Regions from separate parts of the Vibrio algicola genome, predicted to be linked through region 2. Evidence: riboswitches for the same ligand, from Rfam matches in the RefSeq annotation. Region 2 holds a riboswitch; the other holds the start of a gene.
The links. Region 2 has a riboswitch for lysine ahead of GFB47_RS06965 (Na+/H+ antiporter NhaC family protein). Riboswitches for the same ligand answer to the same signal wherever they lie in the genome.
Positions count from the first base shown of each region.

Region 1: another riboswitch for lysine. It lies ahead of lysC (lysine-sensitive aspartokinase 3); the one in region 2 lies ahead of GFB47_RS06965 (Na+/H+ antiporter NhaC family protein).

Region 1 is NZ_CP045699.1:438,299-444,389, reverse strand. It holds partial or broken gene GFB47_RS01925 (PglL family O-oligosaccharyltransferase) at 240-2,003, shown strand; gene GFB47_RS01920 (pyridoxal-phosphate-dependent aminotransferase family protein) at 2,202-3,320, opposite strand; lysine riboswitch at 3,614-3,836, shown strand; gene lysC (lysine-sensitive aspartokinase 3) at 3,968-5,317, shown strand; gene metH (methionine synthase) at 5,557-6,091, opposite strand, start outside.
Region 2 is NZ_CP045699.1:1,501,281-1,507,371, reverse strand. It holds gene GFB47_RS06975 (inosine/guanosine kinase) at 1-944, shown strand, start outside; gene GFB47_RS06970 (H-NS family histone-like protein) at 1,031-1,447, opposite strand; lysine riboswitch at 1,858-2,153, shown strand; gene GFB47_RS06965 (Na+/H+ antiporter NhaC family protein) at 2,258-3,838, shown strand; His leader region at 4,089-4,212, shown strand; gene hisG (ATP phosphoribosyltransferase) at 4,270-5,166, shown strand; gene hisD (histidinol dehydrogenase) at 5,172-6,091, shown strand, end outside.

The DNA of each region.
Region 1 (6,091 bases), 1.1 Mb from region 2:
GCTTAAAAACGTTAACATGGCCAAAGCAGCGAGGGGCGAGTTATCCGTAATATCGCTTTTTGAATATAAATAAAAGCGAGATCCTCTATCTACTCGTGCTACTCGCATATGGAATGACAACATATATCGAGCGACGCAGCTCGTGTTACTTACGTATAGAATAGTCATCTTTATAATTGTGGCTTCATGTTTCACAACCAAAATAATTTAATCTTCGTTTAATTAGGAACACACTCGCGATGGCGACTTTACACACCCAGGGTACCTTACTCGATACGCAACCCGCCTCTCGAACACTGATCAAACCTTTTTTATGGTCGATAGGGTTGATTTTCTGCCTCGCAATGCATTTTTTTCAACCTAATCCTGGTGGCTCTGGATTATTATTACCCTTTAATCCTGCGGTATGGTTGGCGGTGAGCTTTTGTATTGCGATTGGATTGTACGAAACTGGTGCTAAGCGTTCGTGGCGCTATTCAAGTTTAACCATCGGGTTGTTGGTGGTGTGTATTTTACTCACCATTCCTGTCTTTTATTCCGCTTCGGTACCGCAAGATGCTATCACGCGCTTAATTGGCTTATGGGGTGGTTGGCTATTTTTTTGTATGTTGCAACAATTTCAATTTAGCATCAAACAACGCCAAACCTTGCTGTGGTTTATTCTGATCGGGGTATTGATTGAAATCGTTTATGCCTATATCCAATATTTAGTCCTCCAACCTGGCAACCCACTCGGTTATAACACCGTCAGCAATCGCCCATTTGGTATTTTTCAACAACCGAATGTGATGGCCAGTTTTGTTGCCACCGGTTTAGTCATTTCAGGTTATTTGTTGGCGCGCCAACATCAAAGCAATGAGAAGTATCATCCGCTACTAAATGGATTATTGTACCTTTTCCCGATCATTAGTATGCCTTTATTATGGGTACTCGCCTCAAGAACCGGTTGGTTAGGCGGCATTGTTGGTTGTGTATTGTTACTTCCTTATTTAAAACGCTTTTTATCTGCCAAACAATTTTCACTTTGGTGCTTTGCAGTGGTTCTGGGCTTAGCAGCCGGTTATGGTATCGCGGAAGCAAATGGTGGAAATAAGCTCATTGAACAAAAATCAAACCTAGAAAGTCCACGCCGTTACACCTTTCCTCAAACCTTAGATATGGTGATAGAAAAACCATTAACCGGCTATGGTTACGGCCGTTTTGAACCGGCTTATATTGTTTATACCGCCAGACAGCATCAAATAACCCCAGATTATCATGCTGGCCTAGCCTCGATGGATCATCCACATAACGAACTATTATACTGGGCGGTAGAAGGCGGAATTGTCCCTTTAATGGGCCTATTATTGGCTACATTATTGGTATTACGAAAAATACGCAAAGTCAGCTCTGGCGCACGTTTAGCCACTGCTGCACTATTCTTTCCACTCGTCTTGCACACCCAATTAGAGTACCCTTTTTATCACTCGGCCGTGCATTGGGTGATCTTTATCATGCTGATTTATTGGCTCGACCAACTCACCTCTCAGTATCAAACAGCGGGCTTTAGCTCTATCAGCAAAAGTTTTCTTAGCATCGTGTCTTTAGTGCTGCCAATTCTCACCACGTTTTATATGATTTCAGCGCTGCAAACCAATATTGTACTGAATAAATTTGAGCGTAGTCGTCAGGTTAACCCCGAACTTTTACAGCAAGTAACCAACCCGAGTGTGTGGAAAGATCGCTTTGATTGGGATGTGTATAAAACCCAATTAAATATTGGGTTAGTAATGGAAAAACCAGAATACATTCAACCTTTTATTGATTGGGCTAACGAAATAATTAAACACAAACCTCGCCCAGCATTTTATTCTAGTTTGATTGTGGCTTATCAAGGTTTAGGTGAGATGGATAAAGCGCAAGCGATCCGTCATGAAGCTGAATTTTTATTCCCGAATCAAGATTTTTCTAAAGTGCGGTTTATTCCCAAGGCCGAACGTGCGTCACATGCCCAATCGCAAGCGACAACGGGTGAAAGCACCGAATTAACCACGAGCAAAGCAATGGAAGTTCAAGCGTTCAGCAATTCGGTTATGGCTCCGAAAGTTCCTGCTAAATAATCCAAAAAAATAAAGGGAGCCGTATCAACCGCTCCCTTTTTTGCCCTTTCATACCGTTTTTACTGCCATTGATTTTTAACCAATATTGGTCGATTTAATTCGCTATTGAGTTAAAGTCTGTTGCAGTGCTTTTAAACATAGCGCGACATTTTCTTGTTTCGCGCTGTAGCCCATCAAACCAATCCGCCATACTTTTCCTGCCAGCGCGCCTAAACCGCCACCGACCTCCAGGTTATAATTATCTAGCAGGCTAGCCCGAACCGCGCCATCATCAACACCTTCCGGTAAATACACTGAGTTTAACTGTGGTAAGCGACATGCTTCATCCACGACAAAACGAAAGCCTAATGCTTCTAAACCGACTTTGAGCTGTTGATGCATATCCGCATGCCGTTGCCACGCATTTTCAAGACCTTCTTCATGCAAGGCTAGTAATGACTCATGCAAAGCATACAGACTATTGACTGGCGCAGTATGATGATAACTACGTTTTGCGCCGCCGTTCCAATAACCTAGCACCAAGCTTTGGTCTAAAAACCAGCTTTGCACGGGTGTGGTACGTGCTTGGATTCTTTCTATGGCCTTGGGTGAAAAAGTTATTGGTGATAAACCAGGAACGCACGACAAACATTTTTGACTGCCTGAATACACCGCATCTAATCCCCATTCATCCACTTTTAATGGCACGCCACCAAGTGAGGTCACCGCATCGACAATGGTTAATGCATTAAACTGCTTCGCAACTTTTGCTAACGCTTGCGCATCACTCAACGCGCCAGTTGAGGTTTCAGCATGCACAAAAGCTAATACTTTTACATCGGGATTTTGTTCAAACGCAACTTGCACTTTATCGACACTGACCGGTTGACCCCATTCATCATCCACTAGCACGACTTGCGCGCCACAACGAATGGCATTTTCACGCATCCGCTCACCAAACACACCATTACGGCACACGATAACTTTATCACCGGGTTCTAATAAGTTAACAAAACAGGCCTCCATCCCAGCGCTGCCTGGCGCAGACACAGGAATAGTGAACTCGTTTTCAGTTTGAAAAGCATATTTTAATAGCGTTTTGACTTCATCCATCATGCCAATAAACAGCGGATCCAGATGGCCGATGGTTGGCCGACTCAGTGCTTGCAATACATAAGGAGAAATATCGGATGGGCCGGGTCCCATGAGAATACGACGTGGTGGGTAAAAGCGTTGAATCATCTTATTATCCTTAATTTGAGTGGCGTCTTGTTCCACTGTAAACAAATTTGTAACATGCCGCAATTTAACCTGACTCAACAGTCGAAAGTCATTTACCAAGATGTGAACATCCTCACTTAATATTAAAACTCATAAGCGAAGCTCTCTTGTTATTCGAGCGGGTAAAATAGCAATAAGGTGATAAGTAATAACGTTTTAAAAATAGCCATAAAGATTCACAATGCATATTGACATTTATCGTGCAAAACCGTTCAATGTAAGAGTGACAAAAATGTGACATTCAAGTACTTTTTGTAACAAGGAGAGGAGCGTAACCTAGGCAGATTTTTCGTGGTCCCCCCAAGGCCGATACGATAAATTCAGGGAGAGTTACGCCGAGGTGAATAAACATGGTGGGTGTTTCTATATTCCAATAAGACGGATATATCATCGGTTGTTTAGGCTGAATCCTAACAACTGTCATCAATGTCGAGACCCTATATTTGGCAAGATCATTGATGGTGAGCTTCTATAATTTACATGGCTATGCTGCTCAGCTATAGCTTCTATGTATCTTGTAAACTCGCTCAACCGACTTCTCTTCAACATTGGACGTTTGCTTATTCTAGTTTGGAATAGGCCATTTAGGTATTAAGGGAGACAAGGTTGTGAGCGCATTTAATGTAGCAAAATTTGGCGGAACCAGTGTAGCAAACTTCGAGGCGATGAGCCGTTGCGCGACAATTATAGAAAACAATCCAGCCACAAAACTAGTGGTCAGCAGTGCTTGTTCGGGCGTGACCAATTTATTAGTCGAGCTTTCGCTAGGTGTGACTGACGCTGAACATAGACAGCAATTATTAACCAAGATCAGCGCTATCCACGATGACATCATTGCGCAGCTATCACAATCCAAAGCGACCAATGATGCGGTCAATAAGGTGTTAGTTCGACTGGCTAGCATGGCAGAAGCGGCCTCTTTTCAAACCAGTGATAAATTAACCGATCATATTGTGGCGTGTGGCGAGTTAATGTCTACTCATATTCTGACTCAATTAATGGTTGAGCGCGGTATTGATGCGGTTCGTTTTGATATTCGTGAGATCCTGCGCACCAATTCTGAACATGGTAAAGCCGAGCCTATTATCAGTGAAATATCGCAACTTGCAGAACAACATTTAGTCCCACTATGTCAAAAGCAGCTGGTGATCACTCAAGGCTTTATTGGCAGTGACAGCGAAGGCAATACCACCACACTAGGACGTGGCGGCAGTGATTACAGCGCCGCATTAATTGCTGAAGCGGTTAAAGCGGAAGGGCTAGAGATCTGGACCGACGTACCTGGCATTTACACTACCGATCCTCGTATTGCCCCCAAAGCGGCTCCTATTGCTGAAATCAGCTTTAGTGAAGCGTCGGAAATGGCCAATTTTGGCGCGAAAATTTTACACCCTTCGACCTTATTACCTGCATTGCGCCATCAAATCCCAGTCTTTGTCGGATCGTCTCGTCAACCTGAAAATGGTGGCACTTGGATCCGTCAAAAAGTCGAGAGCGCCCCGTTGTTTAGAGCATTAACTTTGCGCGGCAATCAAACCATGGTAACGCTACGCTGCCCAGAAATGTACCAAGCGTATGGCTTTTTAGCGCAAGTGTTTGCCATTTTAGCCAAGTACCAAATCTCGGTCGACTTAATTACCACCTCTGAAGTCAGTGTCTCTTTAACATTAGATCAAACCAATACTTCTGGCGGTGCACCGCAGTTGCCGATTGAAGCACGTGCAGAACTAGAACAACTGTGTACGGTTGAAGTCGAGCATAATTTAAGCTTGGTCGCCTTAATTGGTAATAAAATGAGCGGCAAAAAAGGATATGCTAAGCAAGTCTTTAGCGCACTCGAAGAGTTTAATATCCGTATGATTTGTTATGGCGCTAGCCCGCATAATTTATGCTTTTTAGTCAGCGAAGATGAATCCAAACAAGCCATACAAGTTTTGCATCACGCCTTGTTTGAATAAGTGATATGTTCGTATTCCATCTGTCACGAATACAAACCGTGAGGTGATCTAAAACGATCACCTCATACGCGAGTAGCACGAGCTGATAGGGAATCTCGCTTTCATCCTTACTGATAGGGTTAAAAAGCGAGATCACGGATAACTCGTGCCTCGTTTGCTCAATGACGATACTTCTTATATAAAAAGAGCGCATCCATCAGGATCCGCTCTTTTTTTATACTCAGTGACAGGCCTTGGCTTTAACTCAAGTTAGGCCCTAACCATTTTTCCATCTCCACTTCATCCCAGCCTTTACGCCTAGCATATTCTTCGGCTTGATCTTGTTGGATCTGCGCAATAGCAAAATAACGAGAATCTGGATGAGAGAAATACCAACCGGAAACCGACGCTCCAGGCCACATCGCATAACTGGTGGTCAGCGACATACCAATGCTTTCTTCTACCTTTAGGATCTCCCATAGGCTGCCTTTTTCGGTATGCTCAGGACAAGCAGGATAGCCAGGCGCTGGGCGAGTACCTTGGTATTTCTCACGAATAAGATCGTTATTGGTGAGGTTTTCATCGGCAGCATAACCCCAGATTTCCTTACGCACTTTCTCGTGCATATATTCTGCAAATGCTTCGGCTAATCGATCCGCTACTGCTTGGATCATGATCGCGTTGTAATCATCGCCTGCCGCTTTATAAGCATCGGCTAAATCACGTTCGCCAATTCCGCCAGTGACCGCAAACCCACCAATCCAATCCGCTTTACCGCTGTCTTTAGGTGCAATG
Region 2 (6,091 bases):
AGATCGGTAGCTATGGTTACCGCTATATCTGTAATACTTCAAGTCGTATGGATTTGAACTATTTACAAGGGGTTGATGGCGCGATTGGCCGTTGTTTTGCATTGATCAGTGATAATGGTGAGCGTACCTTTGCTATCAGTGAAGGAAAAATGAATCAACTTTCCCCCAATAGTATTCCGGAATCTATTTTCCCTGGTGCGTCAGCATTAGTATTAACTGCTTATTTAGTGCGTTGTAAGCCTGGCGATCCTATGCCAGACGCCACAATGAAAGCAATTGAATTTGCCAAGAAACACCATGTTCCAGTGGTATTAACACTTGGTACTAAATATGTGATCCAAGATGATCCTGAGTATTGGCGAGAATTCATTCAACAGAATGTTTCAGTGCTGGCCATGAATGAAGAAGAAGCGGAAGCATTAACGGGCGAACATGATCCATTAGTGGCCTCAGACAAAGCTTTAGAGTGGGTTGATCTTGTCTTGTGTACCGCAGGGCCGGTTGGTTTATATATGGCAGGTTATACTGAAGACGATGCAAAACGGGAAACGACACTACCGCTATTACCGGGTGCGATTGGTGAATTTAACCGTTTTGAATTTAGTCGACCAACGCGTCGATTTGAATGTAACAATCCGATTAAAGTCTATTCTCATATTGCCCCATATATGGGGGGTCCTGAGAAGATTAAAAATACCAATGGGGCAGGCGATGCCGCGTTATCGGCAATATTGCACGATATGGCCGCCAATAAATACCACAAAGAAAATATCCCTAATTCCAGTAAGCATGAATATCCATTCTTAACCTATTCATCATTTGCTCAAGTTTGTAAATATGCTAACCGTGCCAGTTATGAAGTGTTGGCGCAACATTCTCCTCGTTTATCTCGCGGATTACCTGAAAAAGAAGATAGCTTAGAAGAAGCGTATTGGGAAAGATGAACATCGCTTTTAATTGACGATGGTAAAAGGTTAGACACAAAAAAGGGGCGCTAAATTAGCGCCCCTTTTAACGTTTTAATCAATGATTACTTGATTAAAAATGTATCAATTGATTTGCCAGAGTCAAGAGCTTCTTGGATAACAGAAGGTGTACGACCTTGACCAGTCCAAGTTTTTACTTCGCCATTTAGCGTGTATTGATATTTTGCAGGGCGTGGCTCGCGTTTTTTACGAGACTTAGTTTTTACTTCGCCGCCGCTCATCGCTGCAACAAGATCTTCTAAGTTAATGCCATCTTTTGCGAGTTTATTTGCGTAATCCGCTAAAATTGCATCACGTTCAGCTTGTTGAGCAAGCTCTTGTTCTTCAGCTGCTTTTCTTTCTTCATATACAGTAGAAAGTTTTTCTAGTAGCTCTTCTACTTCTTGTAAAGTGAATTCTTCACGAGTGAAAGCGCGCAAGCTGCGAATATTAAGCAGTGCTGATTTTTTGATTTCTGACATGGTTGATCCTATTTGGTATTAGGTAGAATAATTAATAGTGTTGTTGCATCTGTGTGTAGATAATAACGTTCTTTATTTTATATGTGAAATTTTATTTTAACTAATGTGTAAAATTATTTAAAGATACAGCTATAAGATTAGACAAATCCGACGAAGTTCAATTATATATTAAATTATTTTGTATATCGTTTGATTGCTGCTCGATATCATACATAGCGTTTAGAATAGTACTGGGCTTATCGTTTATATATAAGCCACTTACTGTATGTATGTATGTATATGAAGAATGGTGGAGATTGATTAGTCATTTATCTTGCCATTTTCCTCTGTATCATTACAATAAGCGGCATCTTTCCCTATGGCATCTTGAGATCCGCTAAAATGCGTATCTTGACTAGATGGTTGTATTGAAAAGATGTAGAGGTGCAAGTTTCATCAGTAACTTATGCTAGGGTGATGCCGATGAGTATAAGTGAAAGGGATATTTGCCGAAGTAAGAATAAAATTGCCACGATAGTGCTTATTTTATTGATATTTATCAAAATAACTTACTGGGGGTGCATCGAATAGGTGTACCACTGCCATAGTTTATATTTAAAAGAACCGACATAATGCATTCAACTGCTGTCTGTTTTATCTACGCTTGCTGTTGGCGTAATGTCGGTTTAAATATATTATTTACCCACTATGGAGCGCTACTGTAAGCAAACCTACTCATAGCTTTGCTTGTGCTAAGATATTTTATTGTTTGTAATGCTCAATAATATCCTTTCTGCAGTAGATCTCTGACCAATTTTGGTTCTTAAGATCATGAATTTAATAGATTTTACATCCTCTCCGGAATCCTTGCTCCCCCCATTAGTTGCACTCACGATGGCGATCTTAACTCGCCGTGTATTGTTGTCATTAGGGCTCGGTATCTTGCTCGGTGGCTTTTTGCTGGCTGATTACTCTTTGGTCCATACTTTCTCTTATGTCAGCAGTAAAGCACTTGGCGTGTTTGTCGATGGTGCAAGTTTAAATTGGAATAATATCTTTATTCTTTTTTTCCTTATCTTGCTTGGTATGACGACTGCGTTATTAACGTTATCTGGCGGGACTTATGCTTTTGCCGAATGGGCGCAAAAACGCATCAAAACCAAACGTGGAGCAAAGTTACTCGCTGTTTGGCTTGGGGTATTCATCTTTATTGATGATTATTTTAATAGTTTGGCGGTAGGAGCCATTGCGCGCCCAGTGACCGATCGTTATTACGTTTCACGCTCTAAATTGGCTTATATCCTCGATTCAACCGCTGCGCCTATGTGCGTGATCATGCCAGCGTCGAGTTGGGGGGCGTATATCATGACTGTGGTCAGTGGCATCCTGGTCTCGCATGGTATTACTGAGTATTCAGCATTAGGAGCTTATATGCGCCTGATCCCAATGAACTTTTATGCCATCTTTGCTTTGTTAATGGTGTTTGCAGTCGTATGGTTTGATTTAAATGTGGGCCCAATGCGTCAACATGAACTCGCGGCTAAACAAGGTAAAACCGATGATAAAGATGATAACGCGGTCGATTTAACCGAAGAGTCTGAGATCGAAGAGAGTAAGAATGGCCGAGTGTCCAATCTGATCTTGCCAATCGTGGCGCTGATTGTGGCCACGGTATACTTTATGATTGCCTCGGGTGCCAATGTATTAGAAGACGATGGGCAAGCCTTTAGTTTATTAAAAGCATTTGAAAATACCAATGTCGGACAATCACTTTGTTTTGGCGCTTTAGTTGGTATCGTGGTTGCTTTAATTACCGTAGCAAGACAAAAAATGCCAATTAAAGATGTGGTAATCACATTATGGATTGGCGCTAAATCGATGTTTGGTGCGATTTTGATCTTGGCATTTGCTTGGACCATTGGCGCGGTCATTAAAGATATGGGTACGGGTGCGTATCTTTCTACCTTGGTGGAAGGCAGCATTGATGATCACTGGTTGCCGGTTATTTTATTCTTGCTCTCTGGTGTGATGGCGTTTTCTACCGGTACCTCGTGGGGCACATTCGGTATTATGTTACCGATTGCAGGCGACATGGCTGGCGCAACGGATTTAGCGCTAATGTTGCCAATGCTCAGTGCGGTATTAGCGGGCTCTGTGTTTGGTGACCACTGTTCGCCAATTTCAGATACCACTATCTTGTCATCAACTGGCGCACGTTGTAATCATATCGATCACGTCTCTACTCAGTTGCCTTATGCACTGGCTACGGCGTTTATTTCAGCGGTTGGTTTCTTAGTGCTAGGCTTAACGGTCAATGTATGGTTGGGTCTATTAGCATCGAGTATTACCTTTGTGCTGGTTTGTTTTGCGCTTTCTATTATTGCAAAGTCGAAGATGCCAACTAAAGCTTAAGTCTCGCCTGCTTATACATAAGGTATTAACAATAAACCGTTTAGCTCGCCATTTGCGCTGCTAAGCGGTTTTTCGCTTTAGCCGTTCAATGCACTTGGCAGATCCCGTATTGATGAAAAATCCAAGTTTCGGCTAACATCTTAAAAATAATTAAATTAATAGTTGAAAAAATTGGCGAGCTTCGATAATGTGAACTTATACAAACTGATTAACAAAAGTGAAAACTTATGCGTACATTTGATATGAACATTCATCATCACCATCATCCTGTTTTATCTTGCGGGTGAGTGTATGCATCCGGAAGATAACTCTTCCGGCGCTGAATCAGTAACAGATTCAAACCCTCGGAAGAGTAATCTCTCCGGGGGTTTTTTCATTTTGGACGGTTTTAATTAATACATTTAATAAAACAAATTACAGGGATAGAGATTATGCAAACCAAACGATTAAGAATTGCGATTCAAAAAAAAGGCCGTTTAAGCAAAGAGTGTCAATTGTTGCTTAAAAAATGTGGCGCTAAGTTCAATATTGCCGGTGAGCGCCTAGTGGTACACAGTGAAAACATGCCAATTGATTTATTGCTGGTTCGTGATGATGACATTCCGGGCCTGATCATGGATGGTGTGGTTGATTTAGGTTTTATTGGCGAAAACGAATTAGAAGAAGTGCGTCTTGATCGTAAAGCGCTGGGTGAGCCATGCGAATTTAACACTTTGCGCCGTTTGGATTTTGGTGGTTGTCGTTTGTCGATTGCAATTGATAAAGACGAAGCTTACAACGGCCCGCAAGATCTCGCCGGCAAGCGTATTGCGAGCTCTTATCCACACTTGTTAAAAAGCTACATGGATGAACAAGGCATTAACTTTAGCGCTTGTATGCTCACCGGTTCTGTTGAAGTTGCGCCACGCGCCGGTCTTGCCGATGCGATTGCGGACTTAGTCTCAACTGGCGCCACTCTTGAAGCCAATGGGCTAAAAGAAGTCGAAGTGATTTTCCGCTCAAAAGCGACGCTTATCCAACGCAAAGGGGAATTCTCTCAAGATCAACTTCAATTGATTGATAAATTACTGACTCGCATGCAAGGCGTTATTCAAGCCAAAGAATCAAAATACATCATGTTGCACGCACCATCGGACAAACTAGAGCAAATCAAAAAATTACTGCCTGGCGCAGAAGATCCAACCGTGTTGCCACTTTCTCAAGAAAAAAATCGGGTTGCGGTCCATTTAGTCAGTACTGAAAATCTATTCTGGGAAACGATGGAAGGCTTGAAAGAGCTAGGTGCAAGTTCGATTTTGGTATTGCCAATTGAGAAAATGATGGAGTAAGCACGATGAAAACAGTGGTTTGGCAATCATTAAGTGAGCAGCAACAACAAAGTATTTTGGAGCGTCCTGCGATCAGTGATGGCGCGAATATTACCGATATTGTCACGGGTGTCATCAAGCAAGTGCAACAAGACGGTGATGCGGCGCTGAAAGCATTAACGCAAAAATTTGATAACGTGGCACCAGATTCCATATGTGTGTCAGCGGCTGAAATTGACGCCGCATCAAATCGTTTATCCGATAAAATGAAGCAAGCGTTGCAACAAGCGCATAAAAATATTTCAGCTTTTCACCAAGCACAAAAAGCGAAGCCATTAAGTGTTGAAACCCAACCGGGCGTGGTGTGTGAATTAGTCACTCGCTCGATAAATAAAGTCGGCTTGTACATTCCAGGTGGCAGCGCGCCATTACCTTCAACGGTATTAATGCTCGGTGTGCCGGCACAAATTGCCGGTTGTCGCAAAGTAGTGTTATGTTCGCCACCGCCGATTGCCGATGAAATACTCTACGTTGCCAAGCTCTGCAATATCGATGAAGTGTATAACGTGGGTGGCGCTCAAGCGGTGGCTGCCATGGCTTATGGCACCCAAACTGTGGCAAAAGTCGATAAAATCTTTGGCCCGGGTAACGCATTTGTGACCGAAGCGAAACGTCAAGTCAGTAATGATTTTTCTGGCGCGGCGATTGATATGCCAGCGGGCCCTTCTGAAGTATTAGTGATTGCCGATGAAGGCGCGGATGCCGACTTTGTAGCGGCCGATTTATTGTCTCAAGCCGAACACGGACCTGATTCTCAAGTGGTGTTATTAACCCCATCAGCTACGATTGCCGATCAAGTTGCAGATGCGATAAAGCAGCAACTTAAACAGCTTTCGCGTAGCAATATTGCCGAACAAGCATTGGGTTCAAGTGTGCTTATTATTAC